Regions from separate parts of the Dickeya dadantii NCPPB 898 genome, predicted to be linked through region 3. Evidence: predicted binding sites of a transcription regulator. Region 3 holds the regulator's gene; each other region holds the start of a gene.
The links. The regulator CRP, encoded in region 3, controls carbon source genes, mostly activating them, when cyclic AMP is high. The targets are predictions, from matches to a motif close to ATGTGANNNNNNTCACAT.
Positions count from the first base shown of each region.

Region 1: DDA898_RS10825 (arabinose ABC transporter substrate-binding protein) is a predicted target of CRP. The motif match lies at 2,612-2,629, and genes of this name have one in related genera.
Region 2: psiE (phosphate-starvation-inducible protein PsiE) is a predicted target of CRP. The motif match lies at 2,898-2,915, and genes of this name have one in related genera.
Region 4: DDA898_RS07260 (beta-galactosidase) is a predicted target of CRP. The motif match lies at 3,260-3,277, and genes of this name have one in related genera.

Region 1 covers NZ_CM001976.1:2,342,846-2,348,471, forward strand. The annotation lists gene araA (L-arabinose isomerase) at 1-684, opposite strand, end outside; gene DDA898_RS10820 (ribulokinase) at 739-2,424, opposite strand; gene DDA898_RS10825 (arabinose ABC transporter substrate-binding protein) at 2,807-3,790, shown strand; gene araG (L-arabinose ABC transporter ATP-binding protein AraG) at 3,880-5,403, shown strand; gene araH (L-arabinose ABC transporter permease AraH) at 5,422-5,626, shown strand, end outside.
Region 2 covers NZ_CM001976.1:3,455,393-3,461,018, reverse strand. The annotation lists gene DDA898_RS15515 (sugar phosphate isomerase/epimerase family protein) at 1-472, opposite strand, end outside; gene DDA898_RS15510 (MFS transporter) at 494-1,726, opposite strand; gene DDA898_RS15505 (TIM barrel protein) at 1,962-2,786, opposite strand; gene psiE (phosphate-starvation-inducible protein PsiE) at 3,048-3,455, shown strand; gene trhP (prephenate-dependent tRNA uridine(34) hydroxylase TrhP) at 3,641-5,020, opposite strand; gene DDA898_RS15490 (glutathione S-transferase family protein) at 5,191-5,626, opposite strand, start outside.
Region 3 covers NZ_CM001976.1:4,332,248-4,337,873, forward strand. The annotation lists gene DDA898_RS19500 (hydrolase) at 1-986, shown strand, start outside; gene DDA898_RS19505 (YheU family protein) at 983-1,219, shown strand; gene DDA898_RS19510 (phosphoribulokinase) at 1,346-2,215, shown strand; gene DDA898_RS19515 (OsmC family protein) at 2,261-2,668, opposite strand; gene crp (cAMP-activated global transcriptional regulator CRP) at 3,057-3,689, shown strand; gene argD (bifunctional acetylornithine/succinyldiaminopimelate transaminase) at 3,778-5,001, opposite strand; gene DDA898_RS19530 (aminodeoxychorismate synthase component II) at 5,122-5,626, opposite strand, start outside.
Region 4 covers NZ_CM001976.1:1,532,248-1,537,873, reverse strand. The annotation lists gene DDA898_RS07280 (dicarboxylate/amino acid:cation symporter) at 1-221, shown strand, start outside; gene hypT (hypochlorite stress DNA-binding transcriptional regulator HypT) at 309-1,202, opposite strand; gene cuyB (cysteate racemase) at 1,355-2,071, shown strand; gene DDA898_RS07265 (LacI family DNA-binding transcriptional regulator) at 2,158-3,237, shown strand; gene DDA898_RS07260 (beta-galactosidase) at 3,417-5,626, shown strand, end outside.

The DNA.
Region 1 (5,626 bases), 2.0 Mb from region 3:
CGTATTCACGTCGCCCTGGCTGACATCGTCCACCACGCCGACCAGGTCTCCCAGCCCCCAGGCGCTGACCGCGTAACCAAACTGGATTTGCGCCCCGACTTTGTCGCCTTCGGTGACCGCCACTTCCCGCATGTTATCGCCAAAACGGGCCACTTTGAGCTGACGGCTTTCCTGCAACGCCGCCGCCACCCGCATCCACTTGGCGATGCGCTCATGGGCGTGACGATCCTGCCAGTGGCCGACCACCACCTGATGGGGCTGGCGCATGCGCGCGCCGATAAAACCGAACTCACGCCCGCCGTGGGCGGTCTGGTTCAGGTTCATAAAGTCCATGTCCATGGTGTCCCAGGGGATATCGGCGTTGAACTGGGTATGGAACTGCAGCAGCGGTTTGTTGAGGATGCTCAGACCGCCAATCCACATTTTGGCGGGCGAGAAGGTATGCAGCCAGGCCAGCAGCCCGATGCAGTTATCCTGATAATTAGCGTCGCGGCACAGCGCGGTGATTTCATCCGGAGTTTTGACCAGCGGTTTAAGTACCAGCCGCACCGGCAGGTTGGCGTCACGGTTAAGGCCATTCACCACTTTTTCGGCGTTTTCTTTCACCTGACGCAGCGCTTCCGGGCCATAAAGATGCTGACTGCCAATCACAAACCAGACTTCGAGCGGCTTAAATTGTTCCATGATGACTCCTGTTTGGGTTCCCAAAGGGATGTAAAAGTGATGTTCGGCAAACGCTCAATGGTCTGCCCCGGTCTGGGGGCTGTAGGCGGGCTCCGCCAGCCGACACCACTGCTGATAACGTTCGTACAGCTGTTGATAACGGGCGACTCGTTTCGGATCGGGCATCAGGGTACGTTCGATGCCGCAGGCCATATGCTGCTGGGCGATCGGGATGTCCGGGTGAACGCCGGCGGCTACGGCGGCGAAGATGGCGGCGCCCAGTGCGCAGCATTGATCCGACGCGACGATCTGCATCGGGCGGTTCATCACGTCGGTGCAGACTTGCATGATGGTGGTGGATTTACGGGCGATGCCGCCCATCGCCAGCAGGTTTTCCACCGGGATCTGTTGAGATTCGAAACAGGCCATGATGGCGCGGGCGCCAAACGCGGTGGCGGCGATCAACCCGCCAAACAGCGCCGGCGCGTCGGTGCCGAGATTGAGATCGGTGATCACCCCTTTGAGTCGCTGGTTGGCGAACGGTGTACGGCGGCCGTTAAACCAGTCGAGCACCACCGGCAGGTGATCGAGCGACGGGGCGTCGGCCCAGGCTTGCGTCAGCTGCGTCAGCAGGCTGGATTGCAGCTGTTCCAGCTGCGGCTGCCAGTCGGGGTGTTCGCGGGCGGCCAGCTGTAGCGGCCAGCCCAGCACGCGGCCAAACCAGGCGTACATGTCGCCGAAGGCGGATTGCCCGGCTTCCAGACCGATATAACCGGGCACCACGCTGCCGTCCACCTGGCCGCAGATCCCGGCGATCGTTTTGTCGCCGACTCGATCCGCATCGGCGATCACAATGTCGCAGGTCGAGGTGCCGATCACTTTGACCAGCGTGTAGGGTTGCGCCCCGGCACCGACGGCGCCCATGTGGCAATCGAAGGCGCCGCCGGCGATAACGACCTGTTCCGATAAGCCTAACCGACGCGCCCATTCCGGCGTCAGCGTGCCGACCGGACGATCGGCGGTCCAGGTATCGGTAAACAGTGGATACTGTAGTTTTTCGGTCAGGCAGGGGTCGAGCGCCTGCAGAAAGTCTTTTGGCGGCAGGCCGCCCCAGTCGGGATGCCACAGCGATTTGTGTCCGGCGCTGCAACGGCCACGGCGGATGGCGTCAGGCGCGGTGGTGCCGGAGAGCAGGGCCGGCACCCAGTCGCATAATTCTATCCAGGATACCGCCGTCTGACGCACAGAGGGATCCTGCCGGCTGATATGGAGAATTTTGGCCCAGAACCATTCCGACGAGTACACCCCGCCGATGTAGCGGGTGTAATCCGGGAACTGGCCGCTGCGGCACAGTTGGTTGATGGCTTCCGCTTCGTCAATCGCGGTGTGGTCTTTCCACAGCACGAACATGGCGTTGGGGTTGTCCGCGAATTCCGGACGCAGTGCCAGCACGTTGCCCTGTTCGTCAATCGGCGCCGGGGTGGATCCGGTCGAGTCGACGCCAATACCGATTATCTGCTGGCGCTGCTCAGGAGTAAGCCGCGCCACCACCGCGCGGATCGCCAGCTCCAGCGATTCGATGTAATCCAGCGGATGATGGCGGAACTGATTGCTGGCGGGGTGACAATATTGTCCCTGGCGCCAGCGCGGATAGTAAACCACTTCTGTTTCCAGCTCCTGTCCGCTGCGGCAATCCACCGCCAGCGCACGGACAGAATCGCTGCCAAAATCAAGACCGAGAGTAATGGCGCCCGCACTCATCGTTGCTGCTCCTGTTAATCGTAGGGATCACGCTGTTTACGATAGACAGGCCGTTCTGGCGCCGTGAGGAGCGGTTGGCTGGAAGTATGCATTTTTCTGTCACAAACAGGAGTTTTGTGATGGCGGTCATAAGTTAATGGCTGGTTAAATTCGCTGAATCTATGTACGAATCGGCTGTAGTTTCTGAATGTGATAATGCTCTCTCTTCGTGATGAAAATAACAGCTACAACTTACGCGTCTGAAGGAAAGTGGAGGATGGAATAACAATAACTCTTTGTTTTTTCATCGCTACAAAAAGGAATATCTTGCTGGGAGCGTTTACACACGTGAGGGCATCCCCGGTTGCCAGCGTGTTAAAGATAACAATGAGCGGAGAAGACCATGCATAAATTCACTAAGGTTCTGGCAGCGATTGGCCTGGCCGCGGTTATGTCACAATCAGCTATCGCGGAAAACATGAAGCTGGGCTTTCTGGTCAAACAGCCGGAAGAACCCTGGTTCCAGACCGAATGGCGGTTCGCTGACAAAGCCGGTAAAGACCTGGGATTTGACGTTATCAAGATCGCCGTACCGGATGGCGAAAAGACCCTCAATGCTATCGACAGCCTGGCGGCCAGCGGCGCCAAAGGGTTTGTCATCTGTACCCCCGACCCGAAGCTGGGCTCGGCCATCGTAGCCAAAGCGCGCAGCTATAACCTGAAAGTGATCGCGGTGGACGATCAGTTCGTCAACGCCAAAGGGCAGCCGATGGACAGCGTACCGCTGGTAATGATGGCCGCCACCAAGATTGGCGAGCGTCAGGGGCTGGAGCTGTGGAAAGAGATGCAGAAACGCGGCTGGAAACTGCAGGAAACGGCAGTCATGGCGATCACCGCCAACGAGCTGGATACCGCCCGCCGCCGTACTTCCGGTTCGATGGACGCGCTGAAAGCGGCCGGATTCCCGGAAAAACAGATCTATCAGGTACCCACCAAATCCAATGATATCCCCGGCGCGTTCGACGCCGCCAACTCGCTGCTGGTGCAGCATCCGAACGTGAAAAACTGGCTGGTGGTCGGCATGAACGACAACACCGTGCTGGGCGGCGTGCGGGCGACTGAAGGGCAGGGATTCAAGGCCGGCAATGTAATCGGCATCGGCATCAACGGGGTGGACGCGGTCAGCGAATTGTCCAAGGCACAGCCGACCGGCTTCTACGGCTCGTTGCTGCCCAGCCCGGACGTGCACGGCTACAAGAGCATCCAGATGCTGCATGACTGGGTGACCAAAGGCGTCGAGCCGCAGAAATTCACCGAAGTGACCGACGTGGTGCTGATCACCCGCGATAACTTCAAAACCGAACTGCAGAAGAAAGGCCTGATGTAATGAACTTTGTCCAATCCCGCCTTAGCCGGCGGGGGCGGACACTGGCCGCGCCGTCATACATGGCGGCGCAGACCATTGAGGATGCTGAAATGACCGTACAGTCACCTTATTTATCCTTCCGCGGGATCGGCAAGGTTTTTCCCGGCGTCAAGGCACTGGATGACATCAGTTTCGACTGCCATGCCGGACAAATCCATGCGCTGATGGGGGAAAACGGCGCGGGAAAATCCACATTGCTGAAAATTTTGAGCGGCAATTACACGCCGTCACAGGGAGAAATTCATATTAAAGGGCAGCCGGCGCGCTTCGCCAATACGATGGACGCGCTGAACGCCGGAGTGGCGATTATCTACCAGGAGCTGCATCTGGTGCCGGAAATGACGGTGGCGGAGAACATCTATCTGGGGCAGTTGCCGCATAAAGGCGGGCTGGTGAATCGCTCATTGCTGCGTTATGAATCGCGTTTGCAACTGGAGCATCTGGGGTTGGATATCGACCCGGATACGCCGCTGAAATACCTGTCCATCGGCCAGTGGCAGATGGTGGAGATCGCCAAGGCGTTGGCGCGCAATGCCAAGATCATCGCCTTTGACGAGCCGACCAGCTCGCTGTCGGCGCGGGAAATCGAACAGCTGTTCCGGGTGATCCGCGAATTGCGCAGCGAAGGCCGGGTGATTCTGTATGTGTCGCACCGGATGGAGGAGATCTTTGCTCTCAGCGATGCCATTACCGTGTTCAAAGACGGACGTTATGTCAAAACCTTCGCCGACATGCAGCAGGTTGACCACGAGCAACTGGTGCAGGCGATGGTGGGACGCAATCTGGGCGATATCTACGGCTATCAGCCGCGTCCGCATGGTGACCCGCGGCTCGAACTGCAGGCGGTGAAAGCGATCGGGGTGAAGTCGCCGATTTCGTTGTCGGTGCGCAGCGGCGAAATTGTCGGCCTGTTCGGGCTGGTGGGCGCCGGGCGCAGCGAACTGATGAAGGCGCTGTTCGGCGCTACCGGCATTACCAGCGGCGAGGTGCGGCTGGATGGGCAACCGTTACACGCCCGTTCGCCTGGCGACGCGATCCGCCGCGGACTGATGTTGTGCCCGGAAGACCGTAAAGCCGACGGCATCATTCCGGTGCACTCGGTGCGGGATAACATCAATATCAGCGCTCGCCGCAAACATATCAAAAACGGTTTCATCATCAATGAAGCCTGGGAGGAAGAAAACGCCGACCGCCATATTCAGGCGCTGAATATCAAAACGCCGTCGCCGGCGCAGTTGATCATGAACCTGTCCGGTGGCAACCAGCAAAAGGCGATTCTCGGCCGCTGGCTGTCGGAAGAGATGAAAGTGATCATGCTGGACGAACCGACCCGCGGCATTGACGTCGGCGCCAAGCACGAGATTTACCACGTGATTTATGAACTGGCCCGTCAGGGTATTGCCGTGCTGTTTGCGTCCAGCGACCTGCCCGAAGTGCTGGGGCTGGCGGACCGCATCGTGGTGATGCGCGAGGGCGCCATTTCCGGCGAGCTGCTGCACGATGAGGCCAGCGAACAAACGGTCCTGAGTCTGGCGATGTTGAAAACGACCGCCACTGAACCCGCGGTTGCCTGACCGCCAAGGAGTCGATGAATGTCTACGGTGAGTTCCCCTTCCCGCGCCAGCAAATCTCAAGGCCTCAGCCTGTCCCGCATCTGGGATAACTACGGCATGTTGGTGGTGTTTGCTGCGCTGTTTCTGGCTTGTATGTTATTCGTGCCGAATTTTGCCACTTTCATCAATATGAAAGGGCTGGGGCTGGCGATTTCCATGTCGGGCATGGTGGCCTGCGGCATGC
Region 2 (5,626 bases), 880 kb from region 3:
TTAACGTTTCCTTGCGCGGTGGCCACGGGTAGAAATAGGGCCAGGCCAGCGCGCCGGAGAAGGTCGCATGGGCGCGCAATCCCAATTTTTCTGACGCGGCGGCGGCGTTTGTTAACGCGCTTACCGCCCATTGCTGCCGCGCTGTTTTGCTCTGGCGAACGGCAGGCGGCGCAAAATCGTTAAAGGCGTGATTGTAAGCCGGATGTACGGCAATCAACTGGCCTTCGAGATGGGTGGAGAGTTCGCTAATCACCAGCCCGTATTCAGCCAGGCGTCCGGCGACGTCGTCGCAATAGGTTTGGCTGTGCGCGGCCGTTTCCAGATCAAAAATGTGCGGATGGTTGCAGGGGATCTGGAGCGCCTTGAAACCGAGGCCAGCCGCCCAGCCGGCTAGCCCTTCCAGTGAATTAAAGGGCGCCTGTTCCCCAATATACTGCGCGAGAAATAAACCCGGCCCTTTTATTGTTTGCATTCTGCCTCCCTATGTAATGGCTTAACGGTTGTCTTGCTCTTGATATTTAAAGGAAAGAAGGAAAATAAACGCGATGACGGCGGCCATAACGGCCGGGATCCACCAGAAGGTGACCCAGTTGTGTACCTCGGGCGGCGTGGTCTGTCCGAGCAGCCGGTTATACAGCGCGCCAGAGATTTGCGAGCCGAGCAACATGCCAATACCGTAGGTAAACATGACAATCAGGCTTTGCGCCTGACCTTTGACCTTGTCGCCGGCAACGCGATCGGTATAGATAAAACCGATGACAAAGAAAAAATCGTAGCAAACGCCATGCAGCAAAATGCCGAGGTACAGCAGCCCACGCCCGGTCTCGCTGACGCCAAGGGCAAACAGCGCATAGCGGAGAAACCACGCCAGCATACCGATCAGCAGCATGTATTTGATGCCCAGACGGCGGAACAACAGCGGGATAATCAACATGAAAAAGATTTCCGACATCTGGCCGAACGACATCGCCGTGCTGACGTCTTTAATGCCGAGATCCGCGAGGAATGACGCGGTGTAGGCGTAGTAAGTACCCAGCGGAATGGAAATCAGGGTGGCGCAGACGGAAAAAATCAGAAAATGACTTTTCTTCAGCAGGGCGAAGGCGTCGGCGCAGAACAGATCGCGCAACGCCAGCGGCTGGCCTTTGGCCGGCGCCGGCGTATGGGGCAACGTCAGGCTATAAACGGCCAGAATGACGGAGCACACCGCGGCAAGCTGGAAAATCATCACGCTGGCGGCAATGCCGGTAACGCCAATCAAGATCCCGGCGACAATCCAGCCTATCGTGCCGAACACGCGAACCACCGGAAAGGTTTTTTCCGCACTCGCCAGACTGTGGAAGGCAATGTTGTTGGTCAACGCCAGCGTCGGCATGTAACACAACGTGTAGGCGAACAGCAGTGCAATCAGCTGTGCGCCATTTTCGCTTGCCAGCGCCTGCGGAACACACCACAGGATCGCCGCGCCGGCCAGGTGCATCACCGCCATCACTTTCTGCGAAGGGAAAAAGCGGTCAACCAGCATGCCGAGCACAAAAGGGGACAGGATGGAGGCGATAGGCCCGGCCGAGAAAGCGTCGCCAATCAATGAGGACATGTTGTGCTGCGTCATCACCAGCCCCAGCGTGACCGACCAGCTTCCCCAGATAAAAAATTGCATAAACATCATGAACGACAACCGGGGAACGAGCAGTTTATGCAGTGATGTTTTTAATTCGGTACTCATAATTGAAGAATCCATACTCTCCCGCCTTTTAAAAGTAATCGATTACAAAGTGCCTTCAGGTAGAAAGTAATCGATTACTTTACTGAACTCTCTGGGTACGTTTTGGAAATGCGAGATTTATCACAGGAAATGCGTATGACAGAACAGAGGGATCGCAGCAAATCCGGTGTTACAGCAAATCAGGCTGGCAACTCCACGACGGCGATGCCGGTGTGCTGGACGCCGGCCGGGCGAATCAGCCCAGCGTGAAATGCGCCCGAAACTGTTCTAACGCCTCTGCGTCATCTCCCTGCGCCCACCCTTCCAGCGCTATCGGCCCGCGGTAATCCACCTCATGCAGCGTTCTGGCGATGTACCGGTAATTGATCTCGCCGGTTCCCGGCTGGTGGCGGCCCGGTACGTCGGCCACCTGGATTTCCCCGATAAAGGGGTGACAGCGGCGAATCAGCTCGGTGAGATTGCCTTCGCCGATTTGTGCGTGATAGAGGTCGAGATTCATCTTCAGGTAAGGGCTGTTGACGGCGGCAACCAGCGCGAACGTTTCGCTGGCTTTGGCAAACGGCGTTCCCGGGTGGTCGACATCCACGTTGAGATTTTCCAGCGTAAAAACGCGGCCGTATTGCTCGCCCAGGCGGGCAACCTCATGCAGCGCGGCGGCGGCGTTTAACCACATTGAGCCGGTAAGGGTATCAACCGGCGTTACCGGCAACCCGCTGGCATCCAGCACGCTGCCGGTGAGATTAAGGTTCAGACAATCCAGCTTGTCGGCCGCGGCCAGCGACGCCCGAGCGGTGGTTAATAGCCGGCGGATCCCTTCACTATCGGTGAGGTTCCCGGCCAGAAAACCGGACATGGAGGTAAAGCGGGCGCCGGTAGCCGCCAGTGCGGTGAGGTCCTTGTGTTCCCAGCTCCACATTTCAACGCCGAAACCCAACGCATGAATATGCCTGACGCGTTCGATGAACGGGAGTTCAGGGAAAACCATTTCGGCGCAGACGGAGAGCGGATTGTTCATGTCGGTGCGTGACCTCACGGTGGCGTTGCGCATGTCATGTGCCATGCATGCAGGTTGATCTCTGGCGGCGCTTGCTCATTGCCGGCGTAACTTCGCGGATAAATTGGCGAATGGGTAAAAATATTGCATAGACAGCCTGTTCATGACCCGGTAATTTTGTGATCTGCGTCAGATTATTGCCTGCGGGCAGGGCTATTGAACGCCGGATTCTGGGGTGATGTTTTTTCTGAGTCGTGTTGTTCTCTGAATAATTCGGGTTGTTCTCTGAATAATTGTTCTCTGAATAATATTGTTGAGGAGATGTTCATGGCGGGTTCAGCGCGTGCGGTCATGATTGCCAAAGGGTTGCAGACCATACTCAATTTCGGCCTGTTGGTGCTGGCGGTGATTCTGGTGATCTTTCTGGGCAAGGAGACCTGGCATCTGGCGACGGTACTGCTGGTCAGCAATGAGAAAGAGTCGTCCTATATGCTGATCGAAAGCCTGGTGATTTATTTTCTCTACTTTGAGTTTCTGGCGCTGATCGTGAAGTATTTCCTGTCCGGCTATCACTTCCCGCTGCGCTATTTTATCTACATCGGTATTACCGCCATCGTGCGGCTGATTATCGTCGACCATAAAAACCCGGCGGATACGTTCATCTATGCCGGGGCGATCCTGATTCTGGTGATCACGCTTTATCTGGTCAACAGCCCGCGCCTGAAGCGGGAATAACCACCAAAGAAAAAGCCAGCTCAAGGGAGATTGAGCTGGCCAAGGAGGTGGTTCCTAGTAGCATAACTACGCTTATTTTTCGTTTTGTATTTTCTCAGCGCTGCAATAGTAACCAGTTAGCCAGGTCATTGATGTGATCTGATTCTAAAAAATGTCACAATTGGTACGATAGTGTCACCTTTTTGTTATTTCGCGTGTGGATTGCGGGTGTTGGTGCCCGGCAGATTACGCAGCAGCAACGCATATTCCAGCGCGATGTCGTCCGGCACCGGCAGATACACCGTATGACCGTCACCCGGCGCGACATCGATCGCCTGACCTTTCGTGTTGAGCAGGGTATCGATGGTGAACTGGATGTTGCCGCCCGGCGTCATCATTTCCACGCTGTCGCCGCGGGAGAACTTGTTCTTGACCGCCACTTCCGCCAGCCCGTCGCGCCGCTCGCCGGTAAATTCCCCGACAAACTGCTGCTGGTCCGACACCGAATAACCGTAGTCGTAATTCTGGTAATCCTCATGGACGTGGCGACGCAGGAAGCCTTCGGTGTAACCGCGGTGCGCCAGCCCTTCCAGCGTTTGCAGCAGCGTTGGGTCGAACGGCTTGCCCGCTGCGGCGTCGTCAATGGCGCGGCGATACACCTGCGCGGTACGGGCGCAGTAGTAGAACGATTTGGTGCGGCCTTCGATTTTCAGCGAGGCAACCTGCATGGTGGTCAGTCGTTCCACGTGCTGAATGGCGCGCAGGTCGCGCGAGTTCATGATGTAGGTGCCGTGTTCGTCTTCAAACGCGCTCATGTATTCGCCCGGACGCTGCTTCTCTTCCAGCATGAATACCTTGTCGGTGGGCGCGCCGATACCCAGCGTCGGTTCCACTTGAACGGCGGCGTCGAGCTGCGTGACGGCAATCGGCTCGTGGATGTGTACGATGTTGCCGACGGCGTCCTCTTTACCTTCCTGCACGTTGTATTCCCAGCGGCAGGCGTTGGTGCAGGTGCCCTGATTCGGGTCGCGCTTATTGATATAACCGGACAGCAGGCAGCGGCCGGAATAGGCCATGCACAGCGCGCCGTGGACGAAGATTTCCAGTTCCATTTCCGGCACCTGGGCGCGGATTTCGGCAATTTCTTCCAGCGACAACTCGCGCGACAGAATCACCCGGCTTAGCCCCATCTGCTGCCAGAATTTCACCGTCGCCCAGTTAACGGCGTTGGCCTGTACCGACAGGTGGATCGGCATATGGGGAAAGTTTTCCCGCACCAGCATGATCAGGCCGGGATCGGACATGATCAGCGCGTCCGGGTTCATTTCGACCACCGGTTGCAGATCGCGCAGGAAAGTTTTCAGTTTGGCGTTATGGGGCGCGATGTTAACCACCACGTAGAATTTTTTGCCCAGCGCATGGGCTTCGCTGATGGCTTGCGCCAGCGTCTGGTGGTTGAATTCGTTGTTGCGCACGCGCAGGCTGTAGCGGGGCTGGCCGGCATAAATCGCATCAGCGCCATAGGCAAAGGCGTAACGCATATTTTTCAGCGTACCGGCCGGAGAGAGTAATTCCGGTTTGAACATGGTGTTTTCTCAAGTCTGATCACAGGTCAGGCTGTTCCCGGGCGGGAACAGTAAAGGCGGCAGATTCTAACGCCAACGGCGGGAAAAATCAGTAGTCAGCTTACAAAAAGTAAGCCTATTGGCGCGCCGGGCTGCCGATGGCCGGACGACAATCCGGCCGTCGGCGGCGATCAGGCGGTGCGGATACCGGCGGACGGGCCGACCAGTTCGCGCTGGTGCGGGCGCTCGAAGTCCACCAGCGGCCCTTTCGGAATGATGGCGGTGGGATTAAGCCAACGGATGCTGTAGTAACCGGCTTTGATGTGGTCCAGCTTGACCGTTTCTTTGACCCCCGGCCACTGATACAGCTCGCGCAGGTAGCCAGAAAGGTGCGGGTAATCTTCCAGACGACGGATGTTGCATTTGAACGCGCCGTGGTAAGCGGCATCGAAACGCACCAGCGTAACGAACAGCCGCCAGTCGGCTTCGGTCAGCGCGTCGCCCGCCAGATAGCGGTGGCGGGCCAGATGAGCTTCCACCGTATCCAGCGATGCAAACAGGTTTGTGACCGCTTGATCGTAGTGCTCCTGGGTTTTGGCGAAACCGGTTTTGTATACGCCGTTGTTG
Region 3 (5,626 bases):
CTCAGCGTGGCACGTGTTTTCAGCCTTTACCGGGCGTGCGCAACCCGCACCTGCAGACCTTGCTGCCGCGGTTGCTTCGCCGCCATCCGGCCCTGAAGCCGGTGTGGCAGAAACTGACTATGCCGGACGGGGATTTTGTCGATCTCGCCTGGAGCGAAGCGCCGACTCAGGCGCAGCACAAACCTCGCGTGGTGCTGTTTCATGGGCTGGAGGGCAGTTTTCACAGTCCTTACGCCCACGGGTTGATGGCCGCCTGTCAGCGGCGCGGCTGGCTGGCGGTGGTGATGCACTTTCGCGGTTGCGGCGGACAACCCAACCGTCTGCCGCGCGCTTATCACGCCGGCGAAACCGAGGACGCTCGCTATTTCCTGCACTGGCTGAACCAGACGCTGGGTGCCGCCCCCACCGCGGCGGTCGGAGTATCGCTGGGCGGCAACATGCTGGCCTGCCTGCTGAGCCGTCAGGACGCGCCCGGCACGCTGAACGCCGCGGCGATCGTCTCCGCGCCGCTGATGCTGGAGCCTTGCAGCCGCCGTCTGGAGCACGGGTTTTCCCGCGTGTACCAATCGTATCTGCTTAATCTGCTGCGCCGCAGCGCTTTGCGCAAGCTTTCCGTCTACCCCGATTGCCTGCCCGTTTCCGCCGCGAGGCTACGACAAGTACGCCGCCTGAGAGAATTTGATGATCTGATCACCGCCCAGCTACATGGCTTTACCGATGCAACGGAGTATTACCGGCGCAGCAGCGCGCTGCCGCAGTTGTCGCACATCCGCCAGCCGTTGCTGATCATTCAGGCCAAAGACGATCCGTTCATGACGCCGGCCGTGATCCCCGATATATCGCAACTGCCGGCCAACATCGACTATCAACTGACGGAATGCGGCGGCCATGTCGGTTTTGTCGGCGGATCGTGGCGCAAACCCGAACTGTGGCTGGAACACCGTATTCCCGACTGGTTTACCCCTTATCTGGAGCAGAACGCATGATCATTCCCTGGCAAGAACTGGCGACGGAAACGCTGCAAAATCTGATTGAATCGTTCGTCCTGCGCGAAGGGACCGACTACGGCGAGCAGGAGCGAACGCTGGAAGAAAAAGTGGCTGATATACGCCAGCAACTGGCGCAGGGCGACGTGGTACTGGTGTGGTCGGAACTGCATGAAACCGTCAATATCATGCCCCGCAACCAGCTCAGCAGCGGTGAACGGTATCAGCCCTGAATCAATCGCTTAAAAACGTAAATTGGCGTGTCACCACGGTATAAACATGCTAACAATTATCAGATATCTCTGACCGGAGTTGGCGCCGTTCACCAGAGGTTGCCCCATTCACCGGAGGTTACACTCATGTCGCACCAGCATCCGATTATCGCGGTCACCGGCTCCAGCGGTGCGGGGACCACCACCACCAGCCTGGCGTTTCGCAAGATTTTCCAACAACTGAACCTTCGCGCCGCGCTGGTGGACGGCGACAGCTATCACCGCTATACCCGGCCGGAAATGGACATGGCGATCCGCAAAGCGCGGGATCTGGGGCGCCACATCAGCTATTTCGGGCCGGAAGCGAACGATTTCTGCCAGTTGGAACACACCTTTATCGAATATGGCCTCAGCGGCACCGGCCAGACCCGCAAATACCTACACACCTACGACGAGGCGATTCCCTACAATCAGGTGCCCGGCACCTTCACCCCCTGGGAGCCGATGCCGGAACCGACCGACCTGTTGTTTTACGAGGGGCTGCACGGCGGCGTGGTCACCGACCAGCACGATGTGGCGCAGCATGTCGACCTGCTGGTCGGCGTGGTGCCGATCGTCAACCTGGAGTGGATTCAGAAGCTGGTGCGCGATATCAACGAGCGCGGTCACTCCCGCGAGGCGGTAATGGATTCCGTCGTGCGTTCGATGGAGGATTACATCACCCACATCACCCCGCAGTTTTCCCGCACCCACATCAACTTTCAGCGCGTGCCGACGGTGGATACCTCTAACCCGTTCGCCGCCAAAGCCATTCCGTCAATGGACGAAAGTTTCGTGGTGATTCATTTTCAGGGGCTGGACCACATTGACTACCCTTACCTGCTGGCGATGTTGCAGGGCTCGTTCATTTCCCACATCAACACGCTGGTGGTGCCGGGCGGCAAAATGGGGCTGGCGATGGAACTGATCATGATGCCGCTGGTGCAGCGATTAATAGAAGGCAACCATATTGACTAAGCGACGCGGCGGAGCACCGAAACTCGCCGCCGCGTGCCTGACGATTTAGTCGAGCGCGATCACTTCGTGGCTGTGGGTGATCGTCACCGCTTTCTCCAGCATCAGCGCCACGGAGCAGTATTTCTCCGCCGACAGCGACACCGCACGCTCCACGGCCTTGTCGTTCAACCCTTTGCCGGTAACGATAAAGTGCAGGTTGATGGCGGTGAACAAACGCGGCGCTTCCTCACGGCGTTCAGAGGTCAGGCGCACTTCGCAGTCCGCCACATCGTAGCGGCCTTTCTGCAGGATAGACACCACATCAATGGCGCTGCATCCGCCTGCCGCCATCAGCACCATTTCCATCGGGCTGGGCGCTTTATCGCCGGCGTTGCCGTCCATCAGCAGTTGATGTCCGGACGCGGACTCGCCAAGAAACGTTAACCCTTCAACCCATTTCACCCGAGCCTGCATAAGTTTGCCCTCAATCAATTATTTTTGAAATTTTACACCGCTTATGTATAAAAAAGTCTGATAATCAGAGCTTAATCATGCTGAAGCGAGACAACACAAGACACTACACTCAACCTGTGTTACAAACGAAGGCGTAAACCGGTGTGCGTTGAGCCTCTGCCTGACCAGCCGCCGGCTTACTGGCGTCATCCGATATACCCTCAATAATTCGATTGCAGGAAAGCCAACGCGCCTGCAGCCTGAAGTATGACGGTTATAGACAGCCTCAGTATATTCCCTGACGTCATTCCGCCAGGACGGAATTGAATTATAACTATGTTATCACGCCGTACAGGGAACTCTGAGCCCTGTGATTTGCGCAGTGAATTACAACAGAGGATAACAGCGAATGGTTCTCGGCAAACCGCAAACAGACCCGACTCTCGAATGGTTCCTTTCTCATTGCCACATTCACAAGTACCCATCGAAGAGCACTCTGATTCATCAGGGTGAAAAAGCAGAGACGCTTTACTACATCGTGAAAGGCTCGGTTGCCGTGCTGATCAAGGATGAAGAAGGCAAGGAAATGATTCTTTCTTATCTGAATCAGGGCGATTTTATCGGCGAACTTGGTTTGTTCGAAGATGGTCAGGAACGCAGTGCGTGGGTCCGGGCGAAAACCGCCTGCGAAGTCGCTGAGATTTCCTATAAAAAATTCCGCCAGCTGATTCAGGTCAACCCGGATATTCTGATGCGGTTGTCCTCGCAGATGGCGCGACGCCTGCAGGTGACCTCGCAGAAAGTCGGCAACCTGGCGTTCCTCGACGTAACCGGCCGTATCGCGCAAACCCTGCTCAACCTGGCCAAGCAACCGGACGCCATGACCCACCCGGACGGCATGCAAATCAAGATCACCCGGCAGGAGATCGGTCAGATTGTCGGCTGTTCCCGCGAAACTGTCGGTCGTATCCTGAAGATGCTGGAAGATCAGAACCTGATCTCCGCCCACGGTAAAACCATCGTGGTGTACGGCACCCGCTGATTATCATCCACCGGATCAAAATCAGCCGGATCAAAAAGAGCGTGCCCAGGCACGCTCTTGTCGTTTTAGTGCAGAGAAAAGCCGTGGCTTACGCGCCTTTCACCACCTGCTCCACTGCTTTCCCGAACAGCGCCATGCCTTGATCGATCTCTTCCGGAGTAATCACCAGCGACGGCACAAAACGGATCACGTCCGGCCCCGCCACCAAAATCATCAACCCCAGGTCCGCCGATGCGGCCAGGAAATCCCTGGCGCGGCCATGCCAGGCCGGTTTCAGCTGCGCGCCCAGCAGCAGACCCATGCCGCGGATTTCGTCGAAAATATCGTACTGCGCATTAATGCGCTCCAGCGCAGACACAAAGCGCGCATGACGATCCACCACCCCGGACAGCACCTCCGGCGTGTTGATCACATCCAGCGCCGCTTCCGCCACCGCGCAGGCCAGCGGATTGCCGCCGTAGGTCGTGCCGTGAGTACCGACCGCCATCACCGACGCAATCTCTTCCGTGGTCAGCATCGCGCTGATCGGGAAACCGCCGCCCAGCGCTTTGGCGGTGGTCAGAATATCCGGCGTGATGCCGTAATGCATATAAGAGAACAGCTTGCCGCTGCGGCCCATGCCGCACTGCACTTCGTCAAATACCAGCAGCGCCTGATACTGATCGCACAGCTCGCGCACGCCGCTGAGGAAGGCCGGCGTAGCGGGCGTGATACCGCCTTCGCCCTGAATCGGCTCCAGCACCACCGCGCAGGTGTGGTCATCCATCACCGCTTTTACCGCGTCCAGATCGTTGAACGGCACATGCACGATGTCCGCCGGTTTCGGGCCGAAACCATCGGCGTATTTCGGCTGGCCGCCGACGGAAACGGTGAACAGCGTACGGCCGTGGAACGACTGATAAAACGAAATGATCTTGGTCTTGTACGGGCTATGGCGGGTAATGGCGTAATGGCGAGCCAGCTTGAATGCCGCTTCGTTGGCTTCCGCACCGGAGTTAGCGAAAAAGACGCGGTCGGCAAAGGTGGCATTGATCAGTTTGGTGGCCAAACGCAGCGCCGGTTCGTTGGTGAACACGTTACTGGTATGCCACAGGGTTTCGCCCTGCTCTTTCAACGCCGCCACCAGCGCCGGATGGCAGTGCCCCAACGCCGTTACCGCGATGCCGCCGGAAAAGTCGATATATTCCTTGCCCTGCTGATCCCAGACACGGCTCCCTTTGCCTTTTACCGGCACAAACTGCGCGGGTGCATAAACCGGAAGAATTACCTTATCGTAAGTATCCCGTGTTACTGCTGCTTTCTCTGTCGCCATTTGCTGCCCCGTTGTGATATCCGTGGTTTTCGAGTGAAAATATAGTCATTAAATATGCATAAAAAATCAAAAATACGCAATCATTAATCCGGTAATGCCGGATTTGCGCCCGCTATCCACCTATAAATCAAGGAAATTTCTCAGTAGCTGGTGTCCCTGCTGGCTGAGAATGCTTTCCGGGTGGAACTGCACGCCTTCCAGCGGCAGCGAGCGGTGACGCACACCCATGATCTCATCGATTCCGGCGTCGTTCTCGGTCCAGGCGGTCACCTCAAAACAATCAGGCAGCGAATCCTTTTCCAGAATCAGCGAGTGATAACGGGTGACGGTTAACGGGTTTGCCAGCCCGGCGAATACGCCGCGGCCAGCGTGCCGTACCGGCGAAGTCTTGCCATGCATCACCTGACGGGCGCGCACCACCCGCGCGCCAAACGCCTGCCCCAGCGCCTGATGCCCCAGACACACCCCCAAAATCGGCAACGTGCCGGCGAAATGGCGGATAGCCGCCAGCGAAATCCCGGCGTCATCCGGCGTACAGGGGCCAGGGGAAATCACCAGCCGTTGCGGCGATAACCGCTCAATGTCCGCCAGCGTCAGCGCATCATTACGCCTGACCAGCACCTCC
Region 4 (5,626 bases), 2.0 Mb from region 3:
TGGTAGTGGCCGCCACCCTGCCGATGTTCAGCCTGCCGGAAGCCGGTATCCTGCTGATTCTGGGTATCGACCAGTTCCTGGATATGGGCCGCACCGCAACCAACGTTATCGGCAACAGTATTTCTACCGCCGTGGTGGCCAGTCTGGAAAAAGACATCACCGACGACGAGGAAGAGCCCGAGGCGGAAGTGGCGCTGCAACAAGCCAGACAGGACGCCTGACCGCGCCCGACAATACGCTAATTAGTCAGACGGTTAGTTCGTCAAACAGTGAATGAGTCAGACAGCGGCCCTCCCGGCCGCTGTTTTTTATTGCGCCGAACGCAGCGTCGTCATCGCCCGCCAGAATGACTCCGACGCCACGTTCAGCCGCGCATCCAACCGGTACAAATACACCTGCATCTTCATCACCGCCTGCTCCAGCTTCAACACGGTCAGTTCCTTGTGCGCCAGCTCATCGCGGATGGAGTAATCCGGCAGCCAGGCAATGCCGTGGCCCTGCTTCGCCATCCGTTTGAGCAAATCGCTCATTGAGGAGACAAAACTCACGGTAAAACGATCGGGCGCCAAAGTGGAAAGATAGCGGTTGACCTGACGCCCCATGTAGCTGGTGTCGGTGTAATTGAGCAGCGGCAGCCCGGCGGCGCGAATATCAAACAACGGCTTGCCGGCCGCATCGCAGGCGCACACCGGGTACAGGGTAGAATCCATGATACGGGTATGACGAAACGGTTCCGACATCAGTTCCTCGTTGTAAAACGAGAAAATGAAATCGCTGCGCCCTTCCTTCAGATTAAGTACCGCATCATCCACATCGATGGATTCGACATAGAAAATCTTCTCCTGCAAATCCGGCACGGTTTTGAGTAACTCCGGCATCACAAACACCGACAGCGAATGCGCCGCCGCAATCGTGATCTTGTTCTTGTAATGGCTGCCGCCATGCAGCTTGTGAATCTGGTATTCCAGATCGTCGAGGGTGTTGCGGATATGGGCGTGAAAAATCTTGCCCTGCTCGGTCAACTGCAACGGCTGGGCGCCGCGGTCGAAAATATCGAACCCCACCGCCTCTTCCAGCGCTCGGATCCGTCGGCTGAATGACGACTGGGAAATGTTGCGCGTCTCGGCCGCCAGTGTAAAACTACGGTGCTCCTCCAGAGCGAGGAAATCGTATAACCATTTGGTTTCAATGTTATTCAGCATTGAAGAACACCTTTCAGAAAAACGCATTATACGCATAACGCTAGCAATGTTATGCAAAACATACATAGAGGATGGGAATTTCGCAATTCACATTTCCGAGCGCTGTGAGATGATTTTTCCACTCCCACATCACCAGCAATGAGGCGGAAAACGTGAATCCTGTAGTCGGCATTCTTGGCGGCATGGGACCCGGTGCGACCGTGGATGCCATGCAAAAACTCATCCGGCAGACTCCGGCCAGAAAAGATCAGGAACATATTCCGATGATCGCGGTTTCTATTCCGGATATTCCCGATCGCACCCAGTGTATTCTCAATCACAGCGTCTCACCGCTGCAGAAAATGGTGGAGTACATGAAGATTCTGGAGAACGCCGGCGCTAGCTGCATCATCATTCCCTGCAACACCGCGCATTACTGGTTTGAGGACTTGAAGCGGCATACCCAGTTGGAAATGATCAGCATTATTGACGCCACCTGTCAGCAAGTGGCTGAACAGCGCGTTCGTCACGTCGCCATTCTGGCTACCACCGCCACCGTACGCGGTGAAATTTACCAGCACGCGCTGGCTGGCCAGCAGGTGCGCTGTACATTACCGACCGACGAGCAGCAGGACGCGGTGATGAACAGCATCTACGCCTACAAGGCGGGCGACATTGCGCAGGCCCGGGCGCTGTTGCTGCCGGTGGTCGCCTCGCTGCGGCAACGGGGCGTGGAGAAAATCATTTTGGGTTGCACCGAACTGCCGCTGATTCTGGAACCGGAAGCCGTCGCCGAACCGGACGCCTATCTGGATGCCACCGATGCGCTGATCAAAAAAACCATCGCCTGGTATTACCAGCAGGTCACGCATCCGCCGGTCGCGGCGTAATTTTTCTCTGTCAGTCGCAGTTGCTGTCGCCAGCCTTTGTTATGATAACGCCAGGTGACAATACAGGGGCTGATTAACAGAGAATCATGAAAGCGAAACCAGTAACGCTCAATGACGTGGCGGCTTACGCCGGCGTGTCGTACCAGACCGTCTCCCGGGTGCTGAATCAGGCACCCCATGTCTCGGACCGTACCCGGGAAAAAGTGGAGCAGGCGATGGCCGCGCTCCACTACATCCCCAACCGGGTGGCCCAGCAGCTGGCGCGCCGCAGTGCCACCACCATCGGTCTGGCGACTATCGACCTGTCGCTGCACGCCCCTTCCCAAATTGCCGCCGCCATTAAAACCACCGCCAGCGAACTGGGATTCAACGTAGTGATATCCATGCTACGCTCCGTCGATGGCAACGACGTCCAGCGCGCCGTTAATGAACTGCTGGCGCAACGGGTAGACGGCGTAATAATCAACGTGCCGCTGGAACAGGAAGCGGCGGAGCAAATCCACCGGTTGTGCGCCGCCACACCGGCGCTGTTTCTCGACACCGCCCCCACCGCCGACCTGCCGAGCGTGATATTCGACCCACATCAGGGCACCAGACTGGCTATCGATCACCTGGTGGCGCTGGGCCACCGCCGGATCGCATTGCTTGCCGGCCCACAAAGCTCGGTATCCGCCCGGCTGCGTTACGAAGGCTGGCAACAGGCGCTGGCCGCCCACCTGCTAACACCCTGCGCCACGGCGGAAGGCGACTGGAGCGCCAGCGCCGGTTATCAGCAGGCACATCTGCTGCTGGCGAATTCGGTTCGCCCGACCGCCATCGCCGTTGCCAACGATCAAATGGCATTGGGCGTGCTGCGGGCTATCCACGAGTATGGCCTGCGCGTGCCGGAACAGATTTCGGTGATCGGCTTTGACGACACCCGCGACAGCGCCTATTTCCAGCCGCCGCTGACCACCATCCGTCAGGACTTCCGGCAACTGGGCCGGGAAAGCGTCAACCGGCTGCTGGAGTGCCTGCAATCCCCGCACAAGCACAGTCCCGCTCCGCTACGGCTGAAAACCACGCTGATCCCCCGTCAGACCACCGCCGCCTGGCAACCCTCCACCTTGTCGCCGCAGGATGTTGCGCAGCAGCTGATTACGCTGGCGCGGCAATTACAACACTAACCCATTCCCCCTGACGCCGGTTTTGTGATCGACACCACTTTCCGGCGCCCTTGCGCTTTACTCACGCGCGGCAAGCCGCGATCCTGCCAGTAAATTGTGAGCGGATAACAAATCCTGTTCATCCGCCTGTCAGGCGCTTTCAGCCATTCACTTTCAGCCAATAAAGGAAAGCCTGCTTTATGTCCACTGCTTCCGCTTATGCTCCTCTATCCGACATCTCGCTGGCGGATATTCTGGCCAGACGTGACTGGGAAAATCCGGCTTGCCCCCATGTTCGCCGGCTGGACGCACACCCGCCGTTTTCCAGCTGGCGCGGCCTCGACGCAGCCCGTGACGACCAGCCTTCCGATCGGCTTCAGCGGCTGAACGGCGCATGGACCTTCAGCTATTTCCCACGTCCGGAAGCGGTACCGGAACAGTGGCTGACGCAGGACCTGACCGACGCTGATGCTATTACCGTGCCGTCCAACTGGCAGTTAGCGGGTTACGACGCGCCGATTTACACCAACATCAAATACCCGATACCGGTCAACCCGCCGTTCGTCCCGCAAGACAATCCCACCGGTTGTTACTCGCTCACATTTTCAGTTAACGCCGACTGGCTGACGCAGGGCCAGACCCGCATCGTGTTCGACGGCGTCAACTCCGCCTTTCACCTGTGGTGCAACGGCAAATGGGTCGGCTACTCCCAGGACAGCCGGCTGCCGGCGGAGTTCGACCTGACGCCCTACCTGCAGCCGGGAGAAAACCGGCTGGCGGTGATGGTGCTGCGCTGGTCTGACGGCACCTATCTGGAAGATCAGGACATGTGGCGCATGAGCGGCATTTACCGCGATGTCTATCTGCTGCACAAACCGGCGGTGCATCTGCGCGATGTGCAACTCACCACCCCGCTGCGCCACAGCTACACCCAGGGCACGCTGTGCGTAACAGCGCAGGCCAACCTGCCGGAAGATCAGGCGCAGGCGTGGCAACTGACTGTGCAACTGTGGCGCGACGGGCAACTGGTGGGTGAACGCCGCGCGCCGTTTGGCACGCCGGCGATCGACGAACGCGGCGCCTATCACGACCGGGTGAACCTGCAAATAGAGGTGGAGCGGCCTGCGCTGTGGAGCGCGGAAGAGCCCAATCTGTACCGGGCGGTGGTGGCGCTGGAACACGCCGACGGCACGCTGGCGGAAGCGGAAGCCTATGACGTCGGCTTTCGCGAGGTCGCTATCCGTAACGGCCTGCTGCTGCTCAATGGTCAGCCACTGCTGATTCGCGGCGTCAACCGCCATGAACATCATCCGCAACGTGGTCAGGCCATCGACGAAGCGACCATGCGGCAGGATATTCTGTTAATGAAGCAGCACAACTTCAACGCGGTGCGCTGCTCCCACTACCCCAATCATCCGTTGTGGTATCGGCTGTGCGACCACTACGGTCTGTATGTAGTAGACGAAGCGAATATCGAAACTCACGGCATGCAGCCGATGAGCCGCCTGTCCGACGACCCGCGCTGGCTGCCGGCTTACGCCGAGCGGGTTACCCGCATGGTACAGCGCGACCGCAACCATCCCTGCATCATTATCTGGTCGCTGGGCAACGAGTCCGGCTACGGCCCAACCCACAGCGCGCTCTACCAGTGGGTGAAACAGCAGGACCCAAGCCGGCCGGTGCAATACGAAGGCGGCGGCGCCAACACGCCCGCCACCGATATTCTGTGCCCGATGTACGCCCGGGTGGATCAGGACCAGCCGTTCCCGGCGGTACCGAAGTGGTCGATAAAAAAATGGATCGGTCTGCCGGGAGAAAACCGGCCGCTGATCCTGTGCGAATACGCGCACGCCATGGGCAACAGCTTTGGCGGATTCGACCGTTACTGGCAGGCGTTTCGCCAGCATCCGCGTCTGCAAGGCGGCTTTGTCTGGGACTGGGTGGATCAGGCGCTGCTACGTGAGCAGGATGGTAAAACGCACTGGGCCTACGGCGGCGATTTCGGCGATAAACCCAACGATCGTCAGTTCTGCCTCAACGGTCTGGTGTTTCCCGACCGTACGCCGCACCCGGCGCTGTATGAAGCCCAGCGCGCCCAGCAGTTTTTCCAGTTCACCCGCCATGAAAGCGCCCCGCTTACGCTGACCGTCACTAGCGAATACCTGTTCCGTCATAGCGATAACGAGGAACTGCGCTGGCGCATCATGCAGGATGACGTGCAACTGGCGTCGGGCGTGGTACCGCTTACTGTCGCTCCGCAGGGCTGCCAGACACTCACTCTGCTTGATCAACTGCCTGCGCCGCAACACCACGCCGATATGTGGCTGACGGTGGAGGTGGTTCAGCCGCACGCGACCGACTGGTCGCCCGCCGAACACCGCTGCGCCTGGGATCAATGGCCGTTGCCGAT